Regions from separate parts of the Cocleimonas sp. KMM 6892 genome, predicted to be linked through region 2. Evidence: predicted binding sites of a transcription regulator. Region 2 holds the regulator's gene; the other holds the start of a gene.
The links. Region 2 encodes PhoB, which activates phosphate uptake and scavenging genes when phosphate is short. Its sites were predicted from a motif close to GNNTGTCATAAAACTGTCANAT; they were not measured.
Positions count from the first base shown of each region.

Region 1: OO007_RS18315 (DUF945 family protein) is a predicted target of PhoB. The motif match lies at 12,831-12,852, and genes of this name have one in related genera.

Region 1 is NZ_JAPFBV010000008.1:13,469-30,046, reverse strand. Features, by position in the region: gene OO007_RS18350 (AraC family transcriptional regulator) at 1-427, shown strand, start outside; gene murJ (murein biosynthesis integral membrane protein MurJ) at 509-2,092, shown strand; gene OO007_RS18340 (hypothetical protein) at 2,178-3,488, opposite strand; gene OO007_RS18335 (DUF11 domain-containing protein) at 3,765-9,722, opposite strand; gene OO007_RS18330 (hypothetical protein) at 9,800-10,855, opposite strand; gene OO007_RS18325 (hypothetical protein) at 10,937-11,440, opposite strand; gene OO007_RS18320 (hypothetical protein) at 11,452-12,585, opposite strand; gene OO007_RS18315 (DUF945 family protein) at 12,897-14,258, shown strand; gene OO007_RS18310 (hypothetical protein) at 14,436-15,692, shown strand; gene rlmD (23S rRNA (uracil(1939)-C(5))-methyltransferase RlmD) at 15,880-16,578, shown strand, end outside.
Region 2 is NZ_JAPFBV010000001.1:335,196-351,773, forward strand. Features, by position in the region: gene OO007_RS01540 (CHASE2 domain-containing protein) at 1-2,021, shown strand, start outside; gene OO007_RS01545 (PQQ-dependent sugar dehydrogenase) at 2,129-3,217, opposite strand; gene hisB (imidazoleglycerol-phosphate dehydratase HisB) at 3,569-4,162, shown strand; gene hisH (imidazole glycerol phosphate synthase subunit HisH) at 4,328-4,969, shown strand; gene hisA (1-(5-phosphoribosyl)-5-[(5-phosphoribosylamino)methylideneamino]imidazole-4-carboxamide isomerase) at 4,970-5,716, shown strand; gene hisF (imidazole glycerol phosphate synthase subunit HisF) at 5,718-6,491, shown strand; gene OO007_RS01570 (phosphoribosyl-ATP diphosphatase) at 6,501-6,842, shown strand; gene tatA (Sec-independent protein translocase subunit TatA) at 6,929-7,180, shown strand; gene tatB (Sec-independent protein translocase protein TatB) at 7,223-7,558, shown strand; gene tatC (twin-arginine translocase subunit TatC) at 7,564-8,874, shown strand; gene OO007_RS01590 (LysE/ArgO family amino acid transporter) at 9,536-10,156, shown strand; gene OO007_RS01595 (substrate-binding domain-containing protein) at 10,275-11,321, opposite strand; gene phoB (phosphate regulon transcriptional regulator PhoB) at 11,521-12,213, opposite strand; gene OO007_RS01605 (PhoX family protein) at 12,400-14,415, opposite strand; gene phoR (phosphate regulon sensor histidine kinase PhoR) at 14,683-15,993, opposite strand; gene OO007_RS01615 (response regulator) at 15,986-16,578, opposite strand, start outside.

The sequences.
Region 1 (16,578 bases), on a different contig from region 2:
GGGTTCAGATGTGGTGATTGATAAACTGTCTGAAATTCTATTTATCTATGCGGTGCGTTCCCATATCAATGACAGTGCGCCGCAATCAGGAATATTAGCGGCTTTAACCGATACTCAAGTTAGTCGTGCGCTGACTGCGATTCATGATAATCCTGCCGAAGCGTGGACGGTTGAAAAACTGGCGATGGAAGCGGGCATATCCCGAGCGCCATTTTCTGCACGATTCTCTGAGTTATTAGGTAAACCGCCGATGACCTATGTGGGTGAATGGCGTATGCAACTCGCCAATGCCGAATTAAAAGAAGGTAAAAAATCGATGTTGGAAATTGCAGAACTGGTTGGCTATAGCAGCGAAGTCGCATTCAGAAAGGCATTTAAACAGATTACGGGTATCACCCCGGGAGTTGCGCGTAATACGCTTCTTTAGCTTTTAAACTTACTGTGACGTCTTGTTGTTAATGCGGTTGCGTAATACACTCCGCCTGACAAAAATAACCTGAGAATTTGAATGAGTCGAATGCTCCGCTCGGGCGCTATCGTAAGCGCTATGACAATGATATCCCGTGTGCTTGGGCTAGCACGTGATGCGATTATCTTTCATTTTTTCCCTGCTGGTGGTGCGCTTGATGCCTTCTTTGTTGCATTTCGCATCCCCAATCTTTTACGCAGAATGGTTGCCGAAGGTGCATTTTCGCTGGCATTTATTCCGGTTTTAGCAGAATACAAAGAAAGTAAAAGTCAGGAAGATTTACAGAAGTTACTCAATCATGTGGCTGGCACATTAACGCTAGTGCTCTTTATTATTACCATCATTGGGATGATTGCAGCACCTTTGTTAGCGATCATTTTTGCACCCGGTTTTTTATTTGGTGATGAGGCTAATGTTAAAGACAGCTCACAAGCTGATTTAACCGCACACCTGTTATTGATCACCTTCCCGTACATCTTCTTTATCGCATTATCTGCGTTTGTCAGCGCAATATTAAACACGTTCCAGAAGTTTGCCGTACCTGCATTTACGCCTGTACTGTTAAATGTCGCGTTAATTTCATCGGTAATCTGGTGGGCGCCACATTTTGAACAACCTGTTGAAGCGTTGGCCTGGGGTGTGATCATTGGCGGTATTTTACAACTCGCTTTTCAACTACCTACCTTAATCAAATTAGGGTTAATGCCAAAACCCAGTTTTAAAAGAGGGCACGAAGGCGTTAAACGCATCATGAAACTGATGGTGCCGGCATTATTGGGTTCGTCAGTCGCACAAATCAATATACTCATTAATACCGCAATCGCCTCAATGCTAGCGGTGGGCAGCATCAGTTGGCTATACGCCTCAGATCGTTTTGTAGAACTGCCTTTAGCGATCATCGGTGTGGCGATTGGCATTGTAATTCTGCCCAAGCTTTCGGGGGACCACATCAATGCAAAAGGCAAAGCATTTAGTCAAACACTGGATTGGGGTATCCGATTGGGTTTACTGATTGCATTACCCGCAATGCTTGGGTTAATGCTACTAGCAAAACCTATTTTGGCAACGGTACTAGCCAACGGTGTCAATGACTGGACACTGGTTGAAATGGCGAGTATGAGTTTAATGACTTATTCGTTTGGTTTGCCGGCATTTATTTTAGTGAAGGTTTTAGCACCTGGTTTTTATTCACGCCAAGATACCAAGACACCTGTAAAAATCGGTATTTTTTCGATGGCTAGCAATATTGTGTTGAGCGCCTTAATCGTCTATCCGTGGTATCAATCAGGTATTCTCGGGCCACACGCCGGTTTAGCACTGGCAACAGCATTATCGGGTTATATCAACGCTGGCTTGCTGTTTTATCAATTACGTAAGCAACAAATCTATCAACCCCAACAAGCGTTTAAAAAAGTATGGGTTAAAGACTTTCTTCGTATTGCGGTTGGTCTAATCGCAATGGCGGTGATTGTTACTTACTTTAATCCTGCCGAAAGTTGGTGGCAGGCTGCTGGTTTAGGCAGTAAAGCACTGACTTTGTTAGGCTTGGTGGTTGCCGCAATGGCGAGTTATTTCGGTACACTTTTCGTATTAGGTGTTAGAAAAAACACCATAATGATGTAATTTAATCAGGCGTAATTTTTATAAAAAGTGCCTGAAAGTAGGGGGGTGACTAATAGCGGTTACTATCGATATACTTATTTTACTCTTACTCTACTCTTACTCTAAACAGTAGTTGAAATGAAGGATCACCCGCTACAGTCGTTCCCAGAAATTGACCGGTTGTAGATACACGAATATGGGTGACATTGGCATCTACGCCATCTGCATCTGGTGTTGGTGTATAGGTATAATTGCTGCCCCCATTATTGGAAAAGCTAAGATTGTCCGATGCACTTGATAAACCTGCATAGTTGTAACTGAGTCCACTGGGTGGAGATCCATCAACAAAGCGGATTGGACCTGTACTAACCCCGGAAATGTCATCGACGTATAAAGCGGTATTGGCGGGTATGGCATCAGTTACCACAATTGAATTGAGATCAGCGACGCCGATACCAGCATTTGTTGCTTCTATTGCGTATTGTTTTAAGGCACCTGGAATGGTTTTTGGGTTGCTTGTACCATTTATGGGGTCAGATATTGTCAGGGCACTTTTTCGTAAGCTGATGCTTGGATCTGACAACACAGCACAATTTGCAGCATCTGACAGATTGCTGTAATTAAAACTACCAGACTGAATATTTGTTCTAAATATCTCATTAGCAGCGTTGTTTGTAGACCCAGGCGTATCGGCAATCGCAGATATCTTTGAAAAATTTGAGCCAATATACCAACTGCCACAAGAAAATAGAAATGTGCTTACTGAACCACTACCCGTTGACACATTAAAAGAGTTTGTTGGGTAGGGACTTGGTATGTCTCCATAGGTAAAACCATGAAACAAATTGCCACTCGCATCTCTGGATTGTGCGGAATCTCCACCATTTCGCATGGCAATTGTAGAATAATTCGGCGTAGCCGCAGTGCTGCAACTAGAATAGCCTGCATCGGACGAGCTTGGAGGCCCTGCACAGGTTTTTAAGCAGCTTCCTTCAGCAGGAAATATATAAACACCATCTCCATTTGAATCAGTGGCGTCGTCACTTGGTATATTTGCATTGGTATCATCACCATTATAGACAACGATAATAGACCCCGGGGTTATTGCGTTTAAGCCAGAACAATTGGCGGGATCAGTTTGCGAATCAAATCGAATGTATCCGGATGAGATACCAACGCCAGTAATGCTTCCTCCCCAATCACCATTGTTATCATCTACTATCCATTGATCAATATTGACCGGAGAAGTAGGGTTTGCAGAGTCACCAACAACCATAAATTCATAGAATTCTTTTGCGCCACTTATCCCATTTGAAGCTTCATTCACAATCAGCCCAGCAGCCATTAACTCATTTGCGAGAATGCTAAACAGTATGCCTAGTAATGTGGGGATAAAGCGTAAAAAAGTTTTTAACATCAGCGGTATGAATCTTTAAATGTAAATACTATGTAGCCATAGAGTTGTTATTATGTTGGCGATAATACTTTCGTGGTAATGTTGATTATTTCTCTTGTATGCAATTATTTTATATTAATTGCACACGCTTTGTTGGTTTTTCTGGATACTTGGTACAGACTTATTGACAGTTTTATCATTGTTTTACCCGTTTTTATTAACTCTACGTCGTAAATAAAAAAAGGGCTTAAAGGTGGGGGGTGCCTAGATGTTTTTTCCAATGAATCAGGGTATGGATTACTCAGCTTCTAGCATGATTTCTTTGTTTGCTTTTTGATCTGCTTGTTTTTCATCTTTTCTGTGAGAACGTGGTTTATTGAGATTGAGTGAATCTTGATTAAATTTATATCTAAAGTCGACATAGGGGCCTTTTCGTTTGAAGTTACTTTCGTCAAAATCTTCATCATCAAAACCTTCGAAATTGTAACCTGCTTCAATCCAGGTATTTTTTGCAGGAGTGACACCGACTGATACACCGGCTACTGTTTCCATGGTATTGCTTTTCCAGTCATGCAAGTAACCTGCATGGGCTCCGATATCCCAGCGTTTGTTGATGTCTTTACGTAATTCAACTGTAGCTGTATCAACCGTTGTGCTGTATTTAACTCCGCTGTTTTCATCTTTTACATGTTTGATGCCATGATGAATGCTGAATTGCAGTTTTCTTTTCGCATCCTTATTAAGAATTTTATTGAAATGCATATTGTGCACGATCTTTCGTGTATCGGTATCTGATGATGAAAACTCACTGCTTTCATCTATAGAATTTTCCTTTTCACTAATTAAATCTAAGCGACTGAAGAATACAAAACTCTCATCTTTCGGATGCCATGCAGACCCTAAGCTGAGTTTGATATTTTGCTCTGCATCTCCTTCGGTACTGTCTTGATCGTAGTAGGAGAATTTAGCACTGAGGTGTTTGCCATCATCAAGGTGACGAATAACACTGGCCAGTAAATTCACCTTGTCGTAAACCTTACCATTACGGTATTCAGCACGAGATGTCCAACTCCAGACTTCTTCGTTTGCACCTAAACCTACAGAGAACGCTGTATAGTCATCACTGTCTGTTCCTTGAATGGTCGTTTCATCGGTATTGAAGAATTTTTGATCACCTACTGTAACTGCACGATCAATACTAAAATCAGCGCTGATTTTATCCGTCAGTTTAAGTTTTTGACTAAGCCCTAAGGTAGCGTAATTACGTTGGCCTTCTGCCGTACGTTCTTGTGTGTAAGTTGTTTTACCTTTGGCATCTTTCCACAGGTCTTTATACACCCCTACGCGGTTGTTATGCGTTGTAACAATGCCATTGTCTGTGGTTTCATTCTCAGCAAAGACGGTGAATCCCTGTTGCAGTTTCACATCCACACCAACAACAAAACGGTCAGGGCTTAATTCGCTACCATCATCAGAAGAGAAGTTCTTTTCCAAGTCAGTACGAAGCGTAATTTTATCATTTTTGGTTGTGTATCTGCCGCCTAAGATAATGGTATTCGTGGTGATTTTTTCATGGGTACTGACGTCAGAAGTAGTCGTGATATCATCACTAACATCACTACTGCCAAGATTTTCTTGTGTATGGCGCAAACCGGCATTTAATTCGATATTTTTATATCGATGCTCTATACCTACTTGCGCTAATTTGCGTTTGTTATCGTTCTCAATATTGTTTTCATACAATAGCTGAGAGGTTAATCTTGTCTTGTCATTCAAACGATAAGTGACTTCTGCGCCTATTTTTTCAGTGCCACTTTCACTGGTTTGTGAGCTTATGCCAAAATCTTCATCATGCTTTTTTGCATAAAGACGGGCTTCCATTTGCTCCACTTCTTTTTCCAGTTCGATAATCATCGCCTGTCTTTTTTCGAAGTCGCTTTCAGTCGTTTTCGATTCAGCCACTTCGATATGTAATTTAGTATCTTTAGTGATGTTGTAGGTAGCATCAGCCGCAACTAACTGATCAGCTTTTCCATTGGTATTTTCTTCATAAATAATACTTGCGCCTGTTTCAAGCTTATCGTTGAAAGACTTCATGGATGCGCGTCCACCAGCCACTATGGTTTTGTTGGTGTCTTCTTCGGAATCATAATCAATGACGATAATGTTAGGATTGAAATTACTGTCTCTGCTTGCAATAGGAGATTTAAAGAATAGGGTGCCAGCATCGTAGTCAATACTATAGTCTTGATAACGAGTCAGTTGTTTCGTCTCAACGATACGGTCTGAGTGAAAACGATCTCGCGTTTCAATTTTAATCGACTCACTGTTTGGGATGATGTTTTCACTTAAGCGGTAAAGACCAGAAGTTCCATCACCTTGAATTTCATCTTGTTGATGGTTGTTGCTGGTTTCACTGATAAAGCCTTTAACATTGAAGCGCTGCCCACGGTATTCTGTTTTGATACCATTTAATACGCGTTCATAGCTGGCTAATTCGGTCACAGTCATGGCTGTTTGATAGTCACCAAAAAGCGCATAGAAGTTATCTTTTTCTATCTTAAGATATAGTTTACGTGAGCTTGGAGCATCGTATTGACTGCTGCTATTGTCAGCATAAATTGAATACCATTCATCAGGGTCGATATTACCCGCTAATTGACTGCCAACTTCATTCTCTGCTTTATGCGAATCGTACGCTGCGGTTAATAAGTATTTTCCTTTAATCTGACCTTTAGCAAAGAAAGCAAAGCGTCCACGCTTATAGAACTCATCTGATTTACCCAGACTATCGAGTGTTTGCATATTTCCGGTGATTGTTTTGTGTGCCAGCGTGCCTTCAGCGATACCGACTAAAATCCAGTCACGTAACTGTGGTTTCAACCAGGCACTAATGGTTTTAGATTGAGACTCTGTAAAGTTGACAGTAAATCTCACTTCACCTGATTGAGTCGTCGGGTTGAGCTCTACTCTTGCAATCCCATCTTCTTCAACAATGTATTTATAACTACCCGATAATGACTCATTGATATTCAGTCTATCTTGGTCAGCTTCGTTTAACGTCTTAATTTGGTAGTTACTGTTGTCTAGTGTTAAATAGCCATGCGTATTTGCGCGCATAGGGTAGCCATCTTCATCTTTTATGCGTAAAGCGATGACAGGTGTGGTTTTACCATCAGCTACTAATATAGACTCTTCTGGTAAGTATTCGGCAGAAGCAGGTATGCCAGAAAAGTGAATGTTTCTTGATTCTTTGGCAACGACTTTTCCTGACTTGTCCTTGGCAATCACAAGTAATGCATTGTTTTTTATGCGTGTATCAATATCGATACCTAACCAGCGACTAATTTTGACGGTGCGCGCTTTATTGCTGTCACTGCCATCATAGTTGAGTGCACTAATTTTCTTTCCATTTAGGAACACTTCAATTTTTTCCTGAGGTGAGCTTTTGATGAAAACTTTAATAGATGCAACATCTGGTACATGGTTGTTTCTAGGCCAGAGGATTTCAAAACCAGGTTCTGCTGATTTTAAGTAATTAGCACCAAAAAGCGTTATTGGATTTGCGCCTTTCTTTTTAGCTTTAGGCGATACAGGGCTGCCAACTTCAGTAGATTCTTTTGCATCAAGACCTTCTTTAACATGAAAATTAACCTGCCATAATGACCCAGCAGTTAAATCAACAAATTGTGATTTTGCATCTCCCGCATGACGCGTATTGTCTTCACACAGTAGAGGAGTGTAACCCTTTGGTAATGAATCTGTGTCTAGTTGTAATACATGACTACCAGGAAGAACCCCTTCCATGTGCCAAAAGCCGTCTTTATCGGTAAGGACGCTGCGTCCTGTTTCTAAGTAAATTCTGGCATCTTTCAAAACTTTTGGTACATATTTGTTTTTCGATGAATGCGTATCACAACCGATATAGACTCGTCCGGTCAAAATGTTTTTAATACGCATCAAGTCGTCATCAATTTCAATACTTGCGTATGCCGTATTTGATGTTAAGCCTCCACTGGAAAGGACTGCGGTATTGGTTGCTTTTCCGGTTTGTACGCCTGCGGTGATTTTTGTTATGTATTCAATCGTTGCAGTACTGCCAGCTGTTAAATTATTAACGCTAAATAATAATTTACGTCCGTTTGCGCTCACTCCCTCTGTTATTTTTTCTCCATTCAGGTATGCCGTGTTTGAAACGTAGCGAAATCCAAGTGGCAGTAAGTCATTCACTTTTATATTAGATAAATTGAATCCAGTGGTGTTTTGGAAATCCAGAGTATATTTGACTAATTCACCAATTGACGCGGAGCTTTTATCTACAGTCTTAGACAGTGAAAGCTTTGTATCAGGGACCACTAAAGCCGCAGTTGCACTTGTGTCTGTTTTATCATCCTGATCCAGATAAGAAACGCTGATCTTAACGCCATCTGCAATTGTTAAAACGCCATTTTGTTTTTGAGTAGATGCTGCCGTGGTTAAAACAGCCCCTCTGAAAATTCCAGAGTCGGTGCTTGTTTCCGTGAGTAATAGAATTTCAGTATCGTTGGTACCGGGAATAGTTACTGTGACTATAATGGTTTCGAGCTTATCCGGATCAACATTTTGGTCTTTATCGATTACTTCAATGATAACCGGTTCTGAAACAGAATAATCTTTCGCATCAATTATAGGCTGCGGATTTGGTAGACTGATAACTGTTCCATTAGGCAACGTAATCTGACTGATTGCTTGCCAGTTTTTACCACCATTTTGATCAGCGTTATACGCACTCGAGGGGATATTTTCGATATTGCCCGCTTCATTAATTTTTAAGAAATTTATGGTTGATGGAGTACGTACTTTGACACTAGCAGTCGCTATATCTGAAGTCCCAAAAGTACTGTTTGCCTGAACCTGATTGACTACATCACCACTCTCAGAAGCATCACTGATTAACACTTTATAACTCAGTGTCATAGTGCTACCTATAGCAAGTGAATCAACATTGATGGATAAATTATTACCACTATAAGAAATCTCAGAATCTGAGAGTGCTTGACCATCTAATGTAAAACTATTTGATTGATAAATGAAACCATTAGGGAGGGTATCTTTTACAATCAAATTGCTTAAATCGTGCAGTGCTGGGTTTCTCACAACAACGTCGTAAGTGACAATATCTCCAACGTATACATTTTCTTCGCTGCTTGTTTTCGTGATTTGTATAGAATCATTAACAACAGTCACTAATGCTTTACTGGTATTAGAGTTAGCATCTGTATCAGATGAAGTCGCTGTCACTGAGTTTTCCAAATCTCTAGAAGTGACTTCATCAGTAACAGTGGTTTCATAGGTAACTGTCCATTCACTATTAGATGACATGCTCCCTAAATTAAAATGTAAACCTTCTGAAGTATCTGCTGTTATAGCGTTATTGTTTAATGTTGCAGACCCGACTTTATACGCCAAACCGACAGGCAAGATATCTGTGAGTGTGACACTGGGTATGTTTTTGGAATTTGGATTTTTTATGTTTATTGCGTAGACAATACTATCACCGACCTTAGCGGTGTTAATGTTCGCTTTCTTCTCTATCTCTAAAGGCACGGTGGGTATTACTGGTACTACGATAACTTGCTCATAAATAGTAACTGTGGCCTGTGCAGGCGAAGATTCAGTGGTGTCTGAGCTTGCAATTGCCTGATTTATCGCTGAACCCAAAGGAGCAGTCGTTGTGACCTTAGCTTTATAGGTGATAGTCCAGACTGCGTTTGCAGGCATATCCCCCAAACTAAAAGTAATATCATTATCGTTTAGTGATATGTCACTAGTATTTATGCTTGAGTTGTTAAGTTTAGCGCTAGCTTGCTGGTATTCTAAACCTGTTGGTAATAAATCCTCAATGGATAGATTGGCCTGAATTGCATTAGCATTATTAGTAACAATTAAACTGTAATCTATGATTTGACCAACAATGGCTCGACTGATATTGGATTTTTTCTGTAGTGTAATTCCGGTAGCAACAACAATATTATCGGTTGTAAATTGCACGCTACTCGATTTGTTTTTATCGATACCGTTTATAGAATAATTAGCCGTGGCTGTATTAGTAATTAACGTTTCAGCAGTCGCGGATGAATGAAATGTTATCGATATCAATAACAGGAAGATTGAGAATATAGTGCCCACAGAGCTACCCAAGGAAGACTTAGAAGTAATTCTGTTTCTCTGAAGCTTGCGCTTGAAGCTAGACGCTATATTGCTGATGTGCCGCATATTTTTTACTTATTTTTATTAGAATGACCACACTAATCTGTGATGAGATTAGTGTGGTTTCTATAAAATAGGCTGGCTTATTTTACAGTTGCAATAATGGTAAGTGTTTGAACAGACGCTGAGCCCGATCCACCCGGTAAAGTGAAGGCACTTGTAGTAACTGTTCCGCCTGATTCGCTACACGTTACTGCTGCAGTTGCATCACCCGTTGAAGAGCAACTTACGAATTGAAGCCCATTGGTAGAAGCGGTTGCACCACCTACAGCACCAGTACCAACAGGTAAAATATCAGAAATGATAAGTCCTGCGGCATCTGCAGCACCATCAGCGTTTGTTACTTCAATAGTGTACTCAATCGTAGCACCAGGAATACGCTTTGGGTTTGTTGTTCCATTAAATGGGTCTTCGGTTACTTCCGATGTTTTCTTAACAGTAATATCTGCAGTGTTAACGACGTAAGTATTAATCGCAGAGTGCGCAGCGTTTCTGTTTCCCGCTGCTCCTGTTCCAGCTATAGCCTCGTCAGTTGCGGTACCAATGTCATCTGCAAATACTGTATCAACTTGATCAGCTGTATCTGCAACTGTTGTTTCTGTGACACCATCAACTACTGCAAGTAAGTCAATATCCGAGGTTGCACCATTAACGACTACACCACCACTGGCGGGGATATCACAGTTTACCGTCACACTTGCTGTACCGTCCGCAGCAATTGAAACTGGTAGTGATGCAGGAGCAGCAACGGAACAAGCTGAAGTATCAAAGATATCACCTGTTACTTGTGAAGGAGTTAAGTTGAAATTTTCTGTACTGTTGCCTTCATTAGTTACGGTGAAAGTAATAGATTGTGCAGATGTGCCTGGAACCACATTGACATTAGAGCCAGGTGTTACAGACAAGTCGATTTTTTTATCCACTTTGAACGTTGTCGCTGTTCCAGCACCAACACCCGCAATGCTATTACCAGTTTCTGAGCTTTCAATCGGTGTTTGAGCGGTGCCACCGACGTTATAACTAATAGAAGCAGTATTATTGATGTCTGTATCTGCCGCAGTACCTGCTGCATAAATGGGGTGTGTAACAGCGGATAAAACTGCCACACTAATTAAACTTGAGATTATTTTCATTTTCATTGTATTTCTCTATTAAGGTTTGTGGTTTGTATTTAAAAGATCACATATTTTTTTTAATATTTGTCTATGTAAGATCAGGGTTTATAGCAGGCGAACTCTGAATGCTACTGCCTGTTGAACATTAGGCGCTAAATTTCCATTGTATCGCCATTGGATATGGGTGTAGTCCGAAGGTCTTGCTGGAACAATCTTTCCCGTTTTATCGCGAACTTTTAGCGTGCCTGCTTTCCCATAGTGTTTTCCACCATCAACAGAAAATACGATGTTTGTATTTTTGCCCTGGGCAGAATTTGGAAGGTAAACCGTGTGTTTCGGAATCGGGTTTACGATATTGATGTTATTAGCTGGTTGATTGCCAATATTTTGAAAATACGTATTGTATTGCACTAATTCTCCAGGAAGAATTTTAGTGGCAGGAACAAATTTATAGGCTTTTTGCCCATTATTATTCACAACAATCATTTTTTGCGCTTTAGACGTAACTTTGAGATGTCCTTGCTGTGCGGCAAATGATTGAGTCGACAGTAATAAAAGAGAAGCAATAACGCCTACTGCTATTTTTTTTATTTTTATATACCTATTCATTGTGTATTCCTTTAATTAATGGTGTAAGTAAGTTGAATTTCCTGGGTGCTACCCGCAGTAATATTTCCGAGTTTAATGGTCGCGGTATTCGCAATTGAAATACCAAAATCTGTATTGTCGGCAACATCATTAGCGTCACTCTGACTTGTACTATTCAAAATTATGCTTGAAGGCTTATACGTCATATTCGCTGGAGTAGGGTCAGTAATCTCTACATTATTGATAGAGCCCGTACCGCTAGAAGTAACAAGTATTTTGTACGTCACTTCTGTGCCAGATGTTTTCGTTGTGCCGCCATTGGTATCTAAAAAGTTAACGATACTTTTATCGATAGATAGAGTAGGAGGCGTAGCAGAGACTGAAACGAGATACGTTCTGCGGGCTGAATGACTTGCATCGCGATTTGCATCATCGGTTCCCTGGTCATCAGCAAAAACGGTTTCTATATTTTCAGCTGTATCTACACCGCTGGTTTCAGTAGTTACGGAATCATCAGAATTTTTAACAGCCTGAGCTGTAAGTGATATTAATGAGGTATCTCCAGAGCTTAATAGAGAGCCTCCAGAAACCACCGGAATATCACAAGTTACCGCAATGCTTGCCTGTTGGTCAGGACCTAAAAGGATGTTACCCGTCGTTGGTATTACAACGCCCGGTAAGGGTGTGCCGCTTATTGCAGTCACTTCATAACTACAGTTTGCTGGATCAAAATCATCGCTGACAACTGCAGCTTCAGGCGTTAATGCGAACTCCTGAGAATCGTTACCTTCGTTGGTTAAGGTAAACGTAACTTCTGATTGAGTTTCACCAGGTACGACATTTGCGTCGTTATTTCCTGTTACAGTGAGATCTATTTTACGGTCTACTCTGAACATCGTGGGTGAGCCGTTGCCTACACCGGGATTACTGTTTCCAACAGGGGTACTCTCTATGGGAGATTGGTCTTCCCCAGCTATTTCATAGGTTACAGTGGCGATGTTTTGTATTTCTGTGCCAGCGTTAACACCTTGCGCTATTGCCATACTAGGAGAGCCTAGATAAAGCAGGCACACAGCAGCAGCTATGACAGTTTTAGTGTGTATAACTGTATGAGCTATTTTCTCTATGATGCTATTAGAGGCAAATGTATGTGGTGTTTGTGGCATAATTTTTATTTTTATTACTGTTGATCTTTTACATCGATCTTTAACTATGTTTTTATCCTGATTTTGTTTCTAAATTATTTTTATTATTTAAAGTAATACTCTAATGACTCAAAATAAAAGTATTGTATCTTTCCAATACTAACAAATTGCGGATGAATCTAAACTTAATAGAGTTATGTAAAAATAGAATTAAATCATTTTAATACAGTAACTTAAGTGGGATAAAATGACGCATTTTTGTCAGTTTGTGACACTTTTTTATCGTAACTTAATTATTTCATAACAAAACATAAGAGTAGAAATATCTATCAATGAGAAAACTATTATCCATTTTGGTGATGATCTGCTTATCAACTTTTTTACTATGGGCAGTGATGAGTTGGTACCTGGGAGTTCAGGCAGAAAAAGACTTTCGTCAGGTACTGGAAATTCAAACGGATAAGTTAGGCGAAAAGCCCTTTCGTTTAGAGTTGCTCGACTATAAAAAACACCTTCTCGGGTCATCAGCTTCAGTACGTGTAAGTTCCGATATACCGTTGCTGGACGATTGGTTGGGTGATTTTGTGCTAACGCTGAAATCCCTGAATGGACCGTTATTCATAACCAAGAAGGGGGTCGATTACGGCGTCTCTCGTTGGTATATTCGAATCGACCCAAAAAGTTTTTCTGCAGAGTCTAAGGAAAATATTCAGAATATTTTCCCCAATGATTTGCCCACTGGTGTTGTGATAATAGGGTTTGATAAGGAATCAAGTTTCGAATCCTTGTTTAACGCTGAGTGGTTAGATGCAAAGTTAACGGCTATTTATAATCTGAGTACCTTGTCTTATCGCGGCTCATTGGAACTTTCCCGATTAGATTACGCTTCACCTATTATTCAGTTAAGTGCTGATAATGGTTTGATGAATTTTCAATATCTAGATAAGTTATCAGATTCAAATGTGAATGATACAAATAATCTGTCAATTAAAACGTCAATAGAATCAGTAGATGCGGGTGTATCGTATAAAAACGCATCGATACAGATACCCCAATTGCGCATTAATTCTCAACGTTTATCTGAATCCATCCTTACTGATTTTAAAGGTCATAGCCAAATAACCTTTAAAGACGATGTGATCGATACTTTTCTTACATTGAATTTCACACGCTTAAATAAAACAAGCACAGAAAATAGTGATGATTTACCTATTGATCAGTTACAGATAACGGCTCAGAGTTCCGGAATTCAGCAAGCAAGCTTTCTACAGGTGATGGAATCCAAAGCAGAATTAGATAACCTGCAAATGCAAACGCAATGGGAACTGCAGGAAAATGGCGAACTGCCTGAAGGTCAGGATAAAATCTGGCAATTACAAAATCAGATACATCGCCTACAACAACAATACCCTGTGAGTTTTTATAAGGCTCTTTTCTCATCCAAAAATGAGCTAAATATGAATAACCCAAAGATTGAAATTCAGGCCTCGAATTCTAGTGGAGTATCCACACTAATTGGGCATTTAAAACCTTCAGAAAATTCGGGTGAATCTACGCGTTTTTCATATTTGCTGGAAGCAGAGTCGAAAGTCACGCTAGACGATCTACTTTATACGTATATTTCTAAACGCACCGCTATACGAAAAAAACAGTTTTCATTAATGTACAAACAGAACAAGTTATTGATGCAGTAGAGCTTTCTACTCAATATTGCTATACTGCCGTTTGCAATTTAATACCGTCTTTTAAAGCCGAATAATAAAAAAGCCTCTGTAAGTGGGGGGGTGTAAAAAAGAATTTTTTTAACGGTAAAAAAGAGAATTAAATTGCTTTGTTTTAAAGCTGGGCTGTTTATTTATTAGGGGATAAAAATGCGCTTTTTTCAGTTTACTTTTTTAAAGTACACGCTTGTTTTGTTAATGCTATTAATGGCTAAATCGGCTTCTGCAGAAGTATGGAAGTCCGGAAACAATTACTGGAATGATAGTTGGGAATTGAAGTATCAGGAATGGGTGAGCACTCAATGGAAACCTGATTTCTTTATGAGCAAGATCAGACCACAATACGATCGTATTCCTCACGATTGTGCTGATGCCATCTATTTAATGCGTGCGGTATTTGCCTACGAAAATAAACTGCCATTCAAAATCCATTATCTGGGTAAGAAGAATAAGTACATCAGCAATACCATGACAAACTGGGATAAATTACCAGAAGATCAACGCTTCAGAGCGTTTGCACAATTTATGAATGATCGTGTAGGTACGCGTAGTCTGCCACATGATTCTTTCCCGATTGAATTAGCACAGATCAAAGCAGGGGATTTATACGTAGAACCGGGCACGCATTCTTATGCCATGACGGGTATTACCGATACAGGCGTAACAGCGATCATGAGCTCAACCACACCTGCCTCTCCGAAGAATATGATTCAGTTGTATTCATTTCCCTTCTTCATTCCACATGATGCGGTTGGTATGAGCGATGGGTACCGTCGATTTAAATGGCCAAGAAATATCGCTAAACCTATTCAGCAACAACCCGGTTATAGTAATGAGCAGTATCAAATTGCTCAGAAAGTTGGGCTTGAGTACATCCCTTTTACTGATGTGATCTCTAAAAAATTACAACGTAGAGAAGAGCCACTCGAAGAGAAAACCATGCGTTTAATGCATAGCCTGTGTTCTTTTGCGAAAGAGCGCGTGAATTATGTCAATGATGGTATTGCATATATTCAGCGACTGAAAGATCAAGGAAAGCGCAGTTGTATGACAGCGTCTGAATATGATTATTATTCAACGCCTTCTAGAGATAAACGTTTGTATCGTTTCTTCACCGAGATTCATAAAATTGCCTATTCAGGTGGAGAACTTGAAGAAGATAAGGTTAATGCACAGGTATTGGCCCGATCAATTTTTCACCCCGAACTGCCTGATGGACTGTTAGAGGAATTGGACGAGTTTTGTGGTCTGGCGATTTATCCCAATGATTCAGTAAAACATATTAATCTGCGTCAACTTTGGGAAGCGATGGAAGCAGGCAAGGTTTCGTCAGATCCTCATGCGCCTTTTGATAACCGTTGGGGTTTATCTGATAGCAACTTTGTGGGATCATGCCCGACTTTTTAATCCGAACTATAATTCCGAACCTAAATTCCGAGCTATAATTAAGCTATACAGTAATTAACGGTTCCTAAATCAATAAAATGCCACCCCCCCACTTATGGGCACTTTTTTTGTTGCTATCTGTTTATTTGAAATAGTTAGTAATCAAAAAAGCCTCTAAAGTGGGGGGGTGTCGTTTGGACAATCACAAATGGCACGCAGACGCACTAGAAAACAACGCTTACCTCAAGATCCTGTAGAAGCAGAAATCGAATCACTCAGTCACGAAGGACGTGGCGTCGCACATATCGACGGAAAAGCCGTATTTGTTAGTGGTGCGTTGCCGGGTGAAAAGGTCACGTTTATTTATACCTCGAAAAATCGTAGTCATGATGAAGGTAAAATAGAAGAAGTCTTAACGGCTTCACCCGATCGTGTCGAGCCTAAATGTGAACACTATGAAATTTGTGGGGGGTGTTCGTTACAGCACCTTAGTTCAGAAGCTCAAATAAAATACAAACAGCAATCCATGCTTGATGGTCTTAAGCACCTCGGTAAAGTAGAGCCTGCAGAAGTCTTTGAACCGATGACGGGAGACTCATGGGGGTATCGACGTAAAGCACGTTTGGGCGTCAAGTTCGTCTACAAAAAAGATAAAGTACTGGTTGGCTTTCGCGAAAGACATGGTGGCTTCTTAGCAGATATAAACAGCTGTGTGGTATTGCATGAATCGGTTGGCTTGAAGCTAGAAGATTTCCAGAAGTTGATCTATCAGATGGATTCGCGTGATTCAACGCCACAGATTGAAGTAGCTGTGGGTGATGAAGATACGGCATTGATCATCCGTCATCTAAAACCTTTATCGGATCAAGACACACAACTTTGGATTGGTTTTGCTCAAGAGCATAAT
Region 2 (16,578 bases):
TAATCATTATCGACATTGACGAAGCGAGCATAAAAAAAGACGGGCGTTGGCCCTGGGAAAGAAAAAAAATAGGCACACTGGTCAATAAACTGCATGAGAACAATGTTGCAGTTATCGCAATGGATGTCGTGCAATCAGAGAAAGAACAAAACCCTCTAGAAAAAGTAAAGATTGCATTAAATCAAACAGGTGAAGAACTACCTGACTGGTATTTAAAGATAGAAAACAACCTCAATGGGGATAGCTTTTTTGCCGACAGCATTAAAGATAAGGAAGTCGTTTTAGGCTATCCATTTCACAGAAAACTGGTGACTCAATCGGGAAAATTGGCTAGTTCTGCCATAGTAAGCGACATTGAAAATACGGAAAAACTCACGGCGATTCACATGCTCGGGTATACCGCAAACCTGAATGAGTTTACTAACAATTCTGCCGGAAGTGGTTTTTTCAGCATTGCCCCTGATAGAGATGGAACCATTCGAAGAGCCCCGGTAGTGGCTGTCTACAACAACCAGATTTACCCTTCTTTAGCCTTGGAAACTGCACGCATTTATTTGCTGGAAGATGAAATAAAACTTCATACTGATTTTGTAGGAAGCGCCCAAACGATCACCCATTTAAGCATGGGAAAAATGGTTATCAAAACGGATGCTCAAGGGCAGATTCTCATCCCTTATCTAGGCAAACAAAAACATTTCCCGTATATCCCTGCAAGCGAGATCTTGCATAGCAAGAAACCATTTCCCGAGTTAGAAAATGCAATCGCTTTGGTAGGTACATCTGCTGTTGGTTTGTCAGATCTGCGCCCTACCCCAGTTCAAGCTAGCTTTCCGGGGGTGGAGATTCAAGCAAATATTCTTCATGGTTTATTACATCCGGAAAACATTACTTATGTGCCAGATTGGGCAGCTGGGGCAACGGTCATGACACTTGCTGTATTGAGTTTATTCATGGCGCTGTTTTATCCATTGCTACAACCCATGGGCTTAGTTATTTCAGGCACAGCACTCGTCTTCGTCATGTTTGGGTTTAATTACTGGATGTGGTCTTCTCATCACATCAATTTACCGTTGATTATTCCCCTACTCACCGTAATGGCGGTTTCATCGATTCATGTTATCTACGATTTGATCAAAGAAAACAAAGGTCGGCGACGCATTCACGATATGTTTGGCCAATATGTACCGTTAGAACACATCAATAAGTTGATCGAGTTCCCGCATGCGGTAAATACCGATGGCGAAAAAAGAGAAATGACCGTGCTTTTTTCTGATATCAGAGACTTCACTGCACTGTCAGAACCGTTAACAACACGACAATTGAAAACTTTTCTCAATCAATACCTAACCCCTATTACTGAAATCATCTTTAATAACCAGGGCACAATTGATAAATACGTGGGTGACATGGTGATGGCATTTTGGGGAGCGCCTATTTACCACCCTCAGCATGCTACCAAAGCGGTTATTGCGGCTATGGAAATGCAGCAGAAAATCAAAAAAATGCAGAAAACATTTAAGGACATGGGAATCAATAATATCGCCGCAGGCATTGGTATTCACACGGGCGAGATGAATGTGGGAGACATGGGGTCGGACTATCGAAGAGCTTATACCGTGTTAGGAGATGCGGTTAATTTAGGATCACGCCTCGAAGGATTAACCAAATACTATGGCGTTGGGATTTTAGTCAGCGAAGAGACAAAACTACAATGCCCTGATATTGTTTTCCGCTACATAGATAACGTTAGGGTAAAAGGCAAACAGGATTCTATTAAAATCTACGAACCTCTGAAAACGCTAAACCAGTTAACTGAGTTACAGAAAACCCAACTAGAAACTCATGAGCAAACCTTTGCTGAGTTTTTATCAGGAAAGTGGGAAGCAGCCCATGCAGGCTTTCGCCAATTATATGAAACCTCAAACGATCCGCTGTATCGGGTTTATCTGGAAAGAACCGAAGCCATCCTGAAAGAACAACCTACTGACTGGGACCCTATTCATAATCATACTGAAAAGTAATATAAAAAAAGTGCCTATAAGTAGGGGGGTGCCTAAGATGATTTAGTTAGATTAGTAAGCTTAAGCATTTCAATCAAACACCCTGTACTCTCCACATAGCATTCAATTTATTGAGCGTATGAAACGCGATAAATAGCACCAGCCCTATCATCTGATATCAATAACGAACCATCTTTTAGCACAAGCACATAAGCTGGTCTGCCCCAGGCTTTTTGACCCTGCAGCCAGCCTGTTACAAATGGCTCATATTTGGTGATTATTTCATCTTCATCACTGCCTGTAAGGGTTGCCATCATGACCTTGTAGCCCGATTTTTTACTGCGATTCCATGAACCGTGTTCCGCGACAAACAACCTGTTTTTATAAGCTTTAGGAAATTGCTTGCCAGTATAAAAAGCAATACCCAATGGCGCTACATGTGCACCCAATGCCTGAATAGGTGACGTAAACGCTCGACACGATAAATCATTGAATTCAGGATCTGCAATCGTTCCACCGTGACAATAAGGGAAACCAAAGTGCTCCTGAAATTCATCAACACGGTTGATCTCATCAGGGGGAATATCATCGCCCATCAAGTCTCTGCCGTTATCACTCAACCATAATTTTTTTGATACGGGGTGCCAGGTAAAACCTACGGTATTACGAATACCTCTCGCCTCTACGCGTTCATCCGTACCATCGGCTTTCATACTGCGAATCACGGCGTAATCTTTCTTCAAGCACACATTACACGGCGCACCAATGGCCATATATAAGCGGCCATCCGGACCGAAATCCATATATCGCCAACCGTGGTGAGTTTCAGAGGGTAAATCATCACGGATTAAAGTAGGAATAGGCGGGTTATCTAATCGAGCCTCAATATCATCCATTCGAAATAGTTTATCTACAGCACCTATGTAGAGAGCTTTGTCTCGAAACGCTAAACCGTTCGGCATGTTTAGATCTTCAGCAATAATATAGCGTTTATTATTCTTAATCGCGTACACGACACCTTCGCTTCTTGTGCCCACAAACAAGGTGCCATTAGCACCCAAAACCATGGTTCTCGCATTCGGCACATCACTTTCAAATAACTCTATCTTGAAACCAGCGGGGACTTTTAACAAATCAAGATTGGATTTAGCCGCAGCAAATTGATGGATCAAAAGAGCCATTGCAAACAACACAGATTTAACGATTAAACTATTCATAGTTTTACACCCCCCCACTTATAGGGCTTTTTTTAATTGTTTGATTCGAAAACATCGTTATTAATATTCAAACTGCATAGAACAAAAGCAAAAACAATACAAACACTTAAACACGCCATGGATAATTGCATTATTCAAAAATATCCCCAGTATCTATTTAGCGCCAATTTTAACGTGAAAGTTCAGTTTTATGCGAACAAACCGCTTTAAACGAGCAAGTAGAACAATGAGTATTTAAACTATTTTATAGGGCACCCCCCTACTTTGGGGCCTATTTCTTTCTATTTCTACAGGTTACATCGCGTCACAATATGGTATTATCCGCCACCTAAACAACCGAAAATGATAAACATGACCGAACGTACAGCCACTATCACACGTGATACTTTTGAAACACAGATTACCGTCAATATAAATTTAGACGGCACGGGAAAAGCGCGCTTCAAAACCGAAGTCCCCTTCCTTGAACACATGATGCACCAGATAGCGCTGCACGGCATGATCGATATTGAAATCGAAGCTAATGGTGATCTGCACATAGATGCGCATCACACGGTTGAAGATATCGGCATTTCACTGGGTCAGGCTTTTGCAAAAGCGATTGGTGATAAAAAAGGCATTCGTCGTTACGGTCACGCCTATGTGCCACTCGATGAGTCATTATCTCGCGTAGTGATTGATTTTTCTGGTCGCCCTCATTTGGAAGATACCGTCGATTACAAACGCCCGATGCTAGGAAATTTCGATACCGATCTATTCCACGAGTTTTTCCAGGGCTTTGTGAACCACGCTTTAGTCAGCTTACACCTGGATAATATCCGCGGCCGTAACGCACACCATATTGCTGAAACTATATTCAAAGCATTTGGACGCGCATTACGTATGGCTGTTGAAAGAGATGAGCGTTCTGCGAACGCAATACCATCAACGAAAGGTTCTCTGTAACCTAATAAATTACTTTTGATGCTTTCCAAAAATAAAAATCAGCTGCCCGAATTGTTTTTTAGATTTATTCAAGGACAAGGCGGAGACGCGCAGTTTACAAATGTAAACGAGCATCGACAACGCAGTTATTGGATGAATATAAAAGACAAGGCGGGTAGTTGAGAGATGATTGCAGTAATAGATTACAGCATGGGCAATTTACACTCCGTGCACAAAGCCCTTCAACACGTTACCAATGAAACGGTTGAGATAACATCTTCTCCTGATGTTATCAACAAAGCGGATCACATCGTATTCCCTGGTCAGGGTGCTGCTCGCGATTGCATGAGTGAATTACACAAGCGTGAACTCGTCGATGTGGTTAAACAAGTCGCTATTAGCAAACCTTTTCTAGGTGTTTGCATGGGCATGCAAGTGCTGATGGAGCATAGTTCAGAAGGCGGTGGGGTCGATTGCATTGGTCTTTATGAAGGCAAAGTTTTGTACTTTAAAGACCACATTGGCGCGACTGACGAGAATGGTGAGCGACTAAAAATTCCACAAATGGGCTGGAATAAAGTCTCGCATACTCAACAACATCCACTGTGGAATGGCATCAAAGAAAACTCTCGTTTTTACTTTGTGCATAGCTACTTTATTGCGCCAGAAGATAAATCCATTATCGCTGGTGAGACCGATTACGGTATTACCTATCCATCTGCTATTGCAAAAGACAATGTCTTTGCAATTCAGGCACATCCTGAAAAAAGTGCAGATGATGGCTTACAACTTTTGAAAAACTTTACCCAATGGGATGGAAACGTTTAGATGTTATTACTACCTGCGATTGATCTTAAAGACGGGCAATGCGTACGCCTAAAACAAGGCCGCATGGAAGATACCACCGTATTCTCTGACAGCCCTGTTGATACAGCTACACGCTGGGTTGAAGCTGGCGCAAAACGTTTACACCTGGTTGATCTGAATGGTGCTTTTGATGGCGTACCGGTAAACAATTCTGCTGTCGAAGCAATTGCGAAGAAATTCCCTGATTTGCCGATTCAAATCGGAGGCGGCATTCGTGATGCTAAAACGGTTCAGGCCTATCTTGATGCCGGAGTTACTTACTGCATTATTGGTACTAAAGCGGTTGAAGACCCTGAATTTGTAAAAGACCTTTGCAAGCAATTCCCTGGGCATATTATTGTCGGTATCGATGCTAAAAATGGCATGGTAGCAACAGATGGTTGGGATAAAGTTTCTACTGTTTCAGCGATTGATCTTGCCAAACAGTTCGAAGAAGCCGGAGTAGTGGCAATCGTTTACACTGACATCTCACGCGATGGCATGATGACTGGCGTCAACGTCGAAGCCACGAAAGAACTCGCTGAAAGCATCAATATTCCTGTTATCGCTTCTGGTGGCGTTACCAATATGGACGATATTATCGCACTGTGTAATGTCGAAGCTTCAGGAATCACAGGTACAATTCTTGGTCGTTCGATCTACGAAGGTACGATCGACCTTGCCAAAGCGCATGAGTTTGTCGACACATTTGCTGAGAGAATGGCATAAGATGGGATTAGCAAAACGCATTATCCCTTGTCTCGACGTTGATAATGGACGCGTCGTGAAAGGTGTTAACTTCGTCGATATCCGCGATGCGGGTGATCCGGTTGAAGTTGCCGCACGCTATAATCGCGAAGGCGCAGATGAAATCACTTTTCTGGATATAACTGCAAGCTCTGATGATCGTGAAACCACGGTCCACATGGTTGAAGCGATCGCATCCGAAGTGTTTATACCTCTGACTGTTGGTGGTGGTATTCGCAAACTGGAAGATGTTCGCACAATGCTCAACGCCGGCGCGGATAAAGTAGCAATCAACACCGCTGCCATTCACAACCCAGAATTAGTAAAACAAGCCGCTGAATACTATGGCTCTCAATGCATTGTTGTTGCCATTGATGCCAAAAAAGTCAGCAAAGAAGGCGAACCAGATAAGTGGGATATATTCACCCACGGTGGCCGCAACGACACAGGTATCGATGCCGTTGAATGGGCAAAAAAAATGGCAGACTATGGTGCTGGCGAACTGCTTGTCACCAGCATGGATAAAGATGGCACAAAATCAGGTTTTAACCTACCTTTAACAAAAGCGATCGTAGATGCTGTTAATATCCCTGTTATCGCTTCTGGCGGTGTAGGTAATCTTCAGCATTTAGCCGATGGCGTGACCATCGCTGGCGCTGATGCAGTTTTAGCGGCAAGTATTTTTCACTTTAATGAATACACCGTTGGTGAAGCCAAACAATTTATGCAGGATCAAGGCATTGAAATGCGCATTTAAGGACATATTATGGATAAGAGTATGAGTAATAATACGCTTAGAGACGTTGCAGATGTTCTTGAGGCTCGCAAATCGGCTGAACCTGACAGTTCATACGTAGCAAAATTGTATGACAAAGGATTGGATGCGATTCTTAAAAAGGTAGGCGAAGAAGCGACGGAAGTCGTGATGGCTGCCAAAGATACTGAAAACGGCAAAAGCCCAGATAAAATAGTCTACGAAGTTGCTGACTTATGGTTTCATACCCTAGTATTATTAGCACAACAAAATTTACACCCAGATGACGTGTTAAAAGAATTAGAACGTCGATTTGGAACATCTGGTCTAGTCGAAAAAGCAAGTCGACAGTAAACGCACCAGATAAAAGCATTAAATTAAAAGTCTCTAACTTAGAGATGTTAGCGGTACATTAAAGAATCACAGAAGAGAGGAATAGTATGTTATACGGATTTGGATTAGGCGGAATTAGCCCATGGTCACTATTAATTATCTTAGTAATCGTAGTGGTTATCTTCGGCACAAAGCGCCTACGCAATGCGGGTGGTGATTTAGGCGGAGCGGTTAAAAACTTCAAAGACTCTATGAAAAGTGGCGCAGATAGCGTGAATGCCAAGAAAGAATCGATTGAAGATGCTGCTGACGATGTTATCGACGCGACTTCAAAAGTTAAAGACACCACTAAGTCATAAGTTTTTCACAATTTTAGACTAACCCCTTTCGAGTAGTTTTTAATGTTTGATTCTGGCTTTCTGGAAATGCTTGTCATTGGCGTGATTGCACTGCTAGTGGTAGGCCCTGAACGATTACCCGGCCTTGCTTCAAAGGTAGGTAAATTTGTTGGTAAAATGAAGGCATTTATTGCGAATACACGCGAAGATATCGAAAAAGAAATTCGCGCAGATGAAATGCAATCCATGCTTGCCCAACAGAAAGAAGAAATCAGTGAATTACGAGACATGATGAAAAACACCAGCAACGAAGTTTCTAGTGAAGTTAATGAGGCTGCGGAAATGCTCGGTGATAGCATCAATGAAGCCGAAAAAGCTTCCTCAACAAGTAGTAAATAGACAGTATGAGCGATAGTAAAACTTCGGCCAGTGAACTGCCAGCAACCGCTACGGGTGGTTTTCTTTCTCATCTTATCGAAATGCGAGACCGCCTACTAAGAGCGGTTATCGTTATCTTTGTTGCCTTTGTTTGTCTATTTCCCTTCGCTAAAAATATCTATAACTGGCTAGCAGCTCCACTGGTTGATCAAGGCCAGGAAATGTTAATCATTGGCCCTGTCGCGCCATTTCTTATTCCCATGAAGCTAACCTTAATGGTGGCTTTTTTAATTGCCCTGCCTTACCTGTTTTACCAGCTATGGTCGTTTGTTGCGCCAGGCTTGTATAAGCACGAGAAACGCTTAATTTATCCACTGATTGCTTCGAGTATTTTCCTCTTCTATCTCGGCATAGCTTTTGTATATTACATTCTGCTACCGATGATGTTTAAGATCATTCCGCAATTTGCACCTGAAGTAGCCGTCTTTAGCCCGGATATCGCGCAGTATCTCGATTTTACCATCATGATGTTTATGGCATTTGGCTTTGGTTTTGAAATGCCAATCGCCACGATATTACTGATTAGCACGGGTATGACGACCGCTGAAGATTTAAAGAAAAAGCGCCCGTATGTCATCGTTGGTGCTTTTGTTGTTGGCATGTTGTTAACGCCTCCTGATGTAATCTCGCAAATTATGTTAGCCATTCCAATGTGGTTATTGTTTGAATTGGGCATCATTTTTAGCGGCTTCTTTAAAACACGAATCGAAGAAGCGAGCGAAGCCAAAGATAACATCAATGCTGAAAAAGAGGCTGCCGAGAAAACTGCCGCTTCTGCAGCAGCAGGCACCGCCGCTATTAGTGCGGATAAACTCTGGGAAGATGATGATAATTATTATGAAGAGTTTGATGAAGACGATTCTGACAACACTATTCATAATGATGAAAATAATGAGACAGGGCTTAACGAATACACCGATGATGATGCTTTCGATATGTCCAGCCCATCTGATGCTGTAGACGAGTCTAAAGAGACTGATAATAAAGATAACGAAGATTCTCTGTCTGAAGGTAGTGGCGAAATAAGTGAGTCAGAAGAAGCTGAAAAATTCTATGGCACTGACGTGGTTGAAGATTTTGAAGAGCTTACCGACGACGAAATGGAAGCTGAACTGGATCGTATTGAAGCAGACGAAGATAACATTACTGATCAAAGCAGTGATGAAACTAATGATGACAAGACTGAAGATAATTCAGATACTGACATCGACGATACTGCTAAAGATGATACAAAAGAAAACGCTCCTACTAAAAAGGATGAAGACTCAAAAGATTAAGAATAATCTTTTGAGTGCTAAATAAATCTAATAAAAACAAAGCTTTGATAAATATCAAACCTCATCTTTAGACTGAATTACAATGAACTATTCAGTTTTTTCATGCTACTATTATTATACCTATGAATATTTAATGATAGTTTCATGAGTCGTGGAATAGCGGCCACAGCTTTCATCTATCCTTCTAAATATTTATAGTTTATTGTTTTTAAAGAATCACGAAGGGGAGCATCCTATGGCGTGTTTAATTAAAAACTTATTAGGGCTAACATCATTAAAAAACGATGATAATTGCGAAGTTCTACCGCCAATTGTTAGATCATTAGTTGGCAGTACGCTTTTTATCATTTTAATGGCAATAGCAAGTCACCTAATAAGAGTGTAATTGATAGACCACTAAAAAAGCCTGCAAATACTATGTTGTTTGTGGGCTTTTTTTCTTCCTGAGATAAGACTTTTCTAGGCCCCTCATCACTCTCATTTTTAGATAAGTCACCCCCCTACTTTGAGCGATATTTTTAAGGTGCTTTTTCCTGAAGAGCATCTTTTAAAATAACATTGTTACCCCACTGCACTCGTAAGTTAAACTACAAAGCTGTTTTACATACCTTGCTTAGCTCATCGAAAGATCTGCTCCCAGCCCACAAACACGATTTCAAATATGAGTATATTTTTTACAGGCTTGATCTTAGGTGCCAGCCTGATCATAGCTATAGGCGCCCAAAATGCTTACGTCCTTAAACAAGGGCTGATTAAGCGACACGTATTTATCATCTGCCTAATTTGCGCTTTATCGGATGCCATTTTAATAGTGATCGGTACAAGTGGATTAGGAAAGTTTGTGCATAACCACCCAGACTGGCTGAAGATCATTACCTGGTTGGGCGCGACCTATCTTATTATTTTTGGATTAATGAGCCTTCGCTCTGCGTTTAAAAGTGAAACACTAGAAATTGCGGCAGCAGATGGTAACTCACAAAACTTACGTAAAGTTGTGACTACCGTTTTAGCACTGACATTTTTAAACCCGCACGTCTATCTTGATACTGTGTTGCTCATTGGCAGCATTGCCTCACCTTATTCAAGCGAACAACGACTGTATTTTACCATTGGCGCAGTGTGCGCATCATTCATTTGGTTCTTTTCGTTAGGGTATGGAGCACGCTTACTAGCGCCCGTATTTGCTAAACCGAATGCATGGAAGTTTCTTAATATTCTTATCGGGTTAGTGATGTTCAGTATTGCCTACCAGTTAATCACCACCGACTTCGCCGTTATTTAAAAAAACGGCCCCTAAGTAGGGTGGTGGGTTTTGATATTTACTGTTTTACAAACAAAAAAAGAGCCCGCTAAGCGGGCTCTTTGATGTAACAAATACTACATTTTTGCATTTTAAAAGCTTACATTGATAATGCTTTTAAAGAAGTTGCAGCTGAAGAAAAAGATTTGCGCTCATCATCAGGCATTGGAATCATACCCTTTTCAGCCAAGTAGCCATCTTCACCCCAAGTGTTATCTGAAACGAATTCAGCAACAAACTCTTTGATACCCGGTACTTTACCCACATGGTCATTTTTGATGTACATGTAAAGTGGACGAGATACTGGGTATTCACCCGAAGCAATCGTGTCAAAGTTTAGTTCTTTACCGTCGATGCTTGAGCCTTGTACCTTGTCAGAGTTTTGATCAAGGAAGCTAAATCCAAATACACCCAACATATCAGGGCTAGCAACAAGCTTCTGTACGATTAAGTTATCGTTTTCGCCAGCTTCAACATACACACCATCTTCACGCACTGTGTGACAAATGTTCTTGTATTGTTTTTTGTCTGTCTTCTTAAGCGCTTTGATCCATGGAACAGTCTTACAACCACCTTCCATTGCAAGCTCAGCAAATGCATCGCGAGTTCCTGATGTTGGTGGTGGACCCATTACTTTAATGTCAGTTGCTGGTAATGATGGGAAAATCTGATTCCATTTAGTGTAAGTATTAGGGATCAATTTACCTGTGTAACCACCTTTTCCGTCAGTTTCAGGTACCTGCTTTGCTACTGCGAAGAAGATAGCCTGACGCGTTAACGCATACTTTGGAGAAGCTTTCGAATTAGCGATAGCAATACCATCGTACCCTACTTTAACTTCTGTTAGTTTAATGCCGTTATCTGCACATTTTTTGAATTCTGATTCTTTAATTCTTCTTGAAGCATTAGTGATATCTGGTGTATCGATACCGTTACCCTCACAGAAAAGCTTCATTCCGCCACCTGATCCTGTAGATTCGATTTTAGGTGTCTTGAATTTAGTCTTCTTACCAAACGTCTCTGCAACTACTGTAGAGAAAGGATAAACCGTAGAAGAACCTACGATTTCGATATGGTCGCGAGCCATTGCATTCGAGAATGAAAGGGTTGCTATTGCCGTTGCAACAACCAAGCTTACTTTTTTCATTTATTTTTGCTCCAAAGTTTTTATATAAAATCATTAATACAAGATTGGTAACAACGTGATTCATTGCTCACCAAAGCTGCGCAAATAATAGTTTTGGAATGTGACCGCTTTATTACAGAATTGTTAAGGTTTTATGACAATGCATCCAGCGCTTGTTAATTCTGGCTCATCTCTGGCTTAACTCTGACTAAGTTCTGATTCAGCGCTTATCACAGTGAAAACGATAACCAATGCCACGAACGGTTTGTATGGCGTTGTCATAACCTTCTATCGCCAGGGCTCGGCGTAATCTTAAAATATGGACATCCACAGTGCGCTCTTCAACATAAGGACTGCGACTCCAAACCTGATTCAATAGATTTTCCCGACTAAAAACACGATCTGGGTGTTCGATTAAAAATAACAACAGCCTGTATTCAGTTGGGCCTAAATCTAATGCCTCTCCCACTAACGAGACACGGTGTGACAATCTATCAATTTCTAGCTGGCCGACACGAATCACATCCTGCTCTTCAGCCTCTTGATTACTGCGTCTTAAAACGGCTTGAATTCTTGCTATCAGCTCTTTGGGAGAAAAAGGCTTGGTCACATAGTCATCAGCGCCCGCATTCAAGCCCGAAACTTTGTTCGCTTCCTCTGATTTTGCGGTAAGCATGATAATAGGAATTTGACAGGTTGAAACCTGACCTTTTAACGATCTGACTATATCGACACCTGATGCATCAGGCAGCATCCAGTCCATCAAGATCAGATCTGGATCATTGTTCTTTAACAGTAACCGTGTCTGAGAAGCGTCTTCTGCTTCTAATGTTTGAAAGCCTGCTTTTTTTAAAGCGAAGTCAAGCATCGATCGGATTGGCTTCTCATCTTCGACTAATAGTATTGTATTCATAGCCCTGCTGTTTTTATTCATTGACCTTGCTATTCAAGCACATCAATATTTCAGAACGATGACAAAAAACCTCTTGTGTAGAAATATCTGCAAATAAATGGATAAAAAAAGCCCCATTAATACGATCATTAATGAGGCTTAAATTCGCTGTTATTACAGCTTCAACATTTAGTGCTTGCCACTAATCTATACACCAATCTCGCCATTATCATCTTTCATAATAACGACAGTTGAGGCACGAGGGCGAACGCTAGTTCCTGCAGGCGTTTCCTCTGCCGCGTTTGTGCTATAAGGCCAATTACCCGGATGCTGAATATTCACAAAGAAATTCTTTTGATCAGGCGTCAAAGAAAGCCCTGTGACTTCACAATTATTCGGCCCAACAAAGAAACGTCTCAGCTCTGCTTGATTGCTTGCAGATAATACTTCCTGATTACCGTCCGCATCGACCAGTTTAGAGGGAACAACCGCTAGCATTTGATCGTTGGTATAACTAGTCACTTCGTCAGCACCGTTATCGGTTTGTACCCACATAATTCCGCGTGCATCAAAAGCCATACCATCTGGGCTCGCAAACTGATTGAATTCATCCAGCCCCGAAAGATTTGTTTCAGCATCTGCGTCTTCAGGTGATCCAAAGACAAAGATATCCCAATCAAACTCATTGCTACCCTCGACTTCATCCCAACGAATAATATGTCCGAACGCATTATTCAAACGTGGGTTTGCCGGGTTAGTCGTATCGGTTCGCTGCGTATTGTTGGTGAGTGTCAGGTAAACCGTGCCCGTTACTGGGTCTACTGCTGTCCACTCAGGACGATCCATTGGGGTTGCCCCAACTATATCTGCCGCACCAGCTGTATTAAGAATGATATCAGCCTGGCTGCTAAAGCTATTTGCCAATGTTTCGCTACCGTCGGCAGATGGAGTAGTTAATACCAAAGGTAACCACATTCCTTTTCCATCATCATCAAAACGCGCTACGTATAAAGTGCCAGAATCCATGTACTTAGCACCAACGTCCAAACGATCTGTTCTGTCAGCATCTGCAGGATCCCACATTGCAGTTGATTCAAATTTATACAGATACTCAAAACGTGAATCATGCCCGGAATAAAACACAATCGGCTTGCCAGCTTCTAACTTACCGTAAGCACAGCCTTCATGACGAAAACGTCCTAACGCGGTTCTTTTAACCGCTGTAGAATCTGGGTTATAAGGATCAATTTCTACGATATACCCGTAGCCATTTGCCTCATTTCTATAGTCTTCCAAGGCATTTGCGCCAGTTGGTGTTAGGTTAAATCGACTAAATTCACCTTGAACTTCATCTGCACTACCCGCTTGATCATGCCAGTTGTATCTGCCACTGGTTAAACTTGAAATACCAATTCGCTTCTGGTCTTCAGTCATGGTTGCTTCATCGGCAACAAAATAACCTGGCCAGTTTTCTTCACATGTTAAGTAAGTTCCCCAAGGTGTAGAACCGTTTCCACAGTTATTCAAAGTACCGCGTGTTTTGTTACCCGCCGTTGAAAAAGGTGTGATTAATGCCGCTGTCATCGCTAATGGACCAGAAATATCCATCTCAGTTGCTGCAGTAAAACGACGATTATGAGCGTCATCTTTAACCACTTGCCAGCCGTTATCCGTTAATTGAACACGCACTACCGTAACGCCATGTGCATTTATTTCTTTACGTACAAATTCCGAATCTCTAACCGCCCCGTCGTAGTGCAGCGCATTGCTATCAATATATTCATGATTGATACATAAAAGACCGTCTGTTGAACTGCCATCCAGAGGAAAGAATTGCATACCATCATGATGCATACCGAGTGAATTCGCCTGGTCTAAGGCGGTGTTAGTACCGTCACTCTTCCACTCAGAAGCGATGCTGTTTAGCGGCGTTCCCCATGGTGCTAACACCTGAGCGCTATAACCTAATGGCACCACAACAGCGTCTGTTTTAGATCCTGCGATAGATTTAAAACCTAATGAAAGAGATTCTGATGCTTCATCATCACTACTACTGCTGCTGTTACAACCCGCTAATCCAAAACTACTGAACAGACCTAAAGCAGCAAATGCAGCACCACCTTTAAGTACGTCACGTCTTGATAGCTTTTTTTCTAGCACGGATGAAAATGGCTCATTAGCGCTATGGTTATAACGCGTTGGGTCAAATGTTTCTTTACTCACAATTATTCCTTTTTGGTTTGATTTATAAAATGCCGTAGCAAGCCAGGGAATAGTAAGAAGATAATATGAAGGTTAAATTACAAAATGGTTAAGGTTTTATGAAATGCAGATTTTAATCGGATCTATATAAAACTAGAGAGAGAAATAAACAAGAAAGTCTGATGAATTAAATGAAAGGCAACGCTTATACATTTGCACCTCCCTAAATAGATATTAAAAAAAACGCCTATAAGTAGGGGGGTGCCTAATCAAAAAATTAACAAGGAATTAGTCGTCTACAACTCGACTGGCAGGGAAACACACAGAAAACGTTGAGCCTCTGCCCACTTCACTTTTGATATCCAGCTTGGCGCCATGTCGTTGGGCAATATGTTGAACAATTGCCAGACCTAAACCCGTGCCGCCTTTATCGCGAGAACGCCCTTTATCGACACGATAAAAACGCTCCGTTAAATGCATTAAATGCTCAGCCGGAATGCCTTGACCATCATCGACAACAGAGAGGCAGCCTTCGCCTTTTGCAGATTTCTTCCAAATCACTTTTACTTTGGTGCCATCCTGAGTGTGGCGGACTGAATTGTGGACGAGATTGCTGCATACACTGATAATTTCCGCATCAGAGCCTTTTATCTTCAAGCTCTCATCAATGTCTTTTTCTATAATATGCGTATCACCGGTAATCAATGTCGCTTCATCATGGCAGATTCTATTCAGAACTGAAGGTACGTCGATGATGCTGCTCGAGTTATCGCTCAGCTCGGAATTTTCCAGACGTGACAAAGTGAGTAGATCTTCGATAATGCGCTGCATTCTAATAGATTGATCAGAGGCTGCTAACACTGCAGGTTGCAAGCTATCAGGTAGATTATCATCTTCCTGCATAATCTCGAGATAACCTGCTATTACCGTCAACGGCGTACGTAGTTCGTGTGATGCATTGGCGATGAAGTTTTTACGCATTCTATAGATGGTAGCGCGTTCACTCACATCTCTTGCGACTAATAACTTCAAATCCCCCTGAACCGGGATAATCTGAATCGCCACTTGTCTTTCAAGGCCGTAATCGCCTGTAGGTAGACTTACTTCTATTTCTTTGGTGGATTTTGTTTCCAGCAGTTTATTCACTTGCGGTAAGCGAATAATGTTATCGATACGTTGCCCTCTGTCTTTTTTGATATCGACATTTAAATAGACCTGCGAAATACCGTTTGCCCAATCGATTTCATTATTGCCGTTAAGCACGACTGTTGCATAAGGTAGCGCGGTGATAATACCTTGCAAACGCTTGAGTAAATTCACCATGCGATCTTTGCGTCGATCACTCTTTTTATGCGTATTCTGGATTTGCTGGGTAATGCGTTCCCAAATGCCATTACTGTCAGGTAATAACGAGGGGCTTGCCCCCTTAATTAACCAGATATGTAGTTGTTTGAGTTTGTACAGCAACCAAGCGATATAAGTGACGAGCGAAAGAATCAGGGACAAGGACCAATAGCCCGTGAGCATGCCTCCCACAAAGGCGACAAACAGGACTAACGCGATGCGCCAGCGTTCAGTACTCCAGTCATTACTATCCATCTAATTTTTCAGTAAAGCGATAACCTGCGCCCCTCACCGTCTTTAACATGTCATCAAGCTCATAAGGTTTGAGCACTTTGCGCAAACGCAGAATATGGACATCGACTGTACGCTCATCAATAAACGTGCTTTGTCCCCAGACTTGATCTAACAGTTGCGCTCTGCTGTGTATTCTTTCTGGCTTTCGCATAAAATAATGCAATAAACGAAACTCTGTTTGACCAATATCCACAGTGGCATCATTGATCAAAAGCGAATTATTTTCCAGATTAATCACCAACGAACCTTTATCTGACTTACGCGTAATTGTTTTATCCACACTTAAACCTTGCGATCGTCTGATTAATGCTTTGATTCTGGCGTCTAGCTCTTTTAATGACACGGGTTTCGTCATGTAGTCATCCGCACCAACTTCAAGGCCTTTTACCTTGTCCATTTCTTCGGCGCGCGCAGTAAGCATTAAGATAGGTATATCTCGTTGAATTTTATTTTTTCGTATTTGCTTAATAATCTCGGGACCACTGATATCCGGCAACATCCAATCCAGCAAAATAAGGTCTGGGTTCTTCTCGGCAAGCATATCAA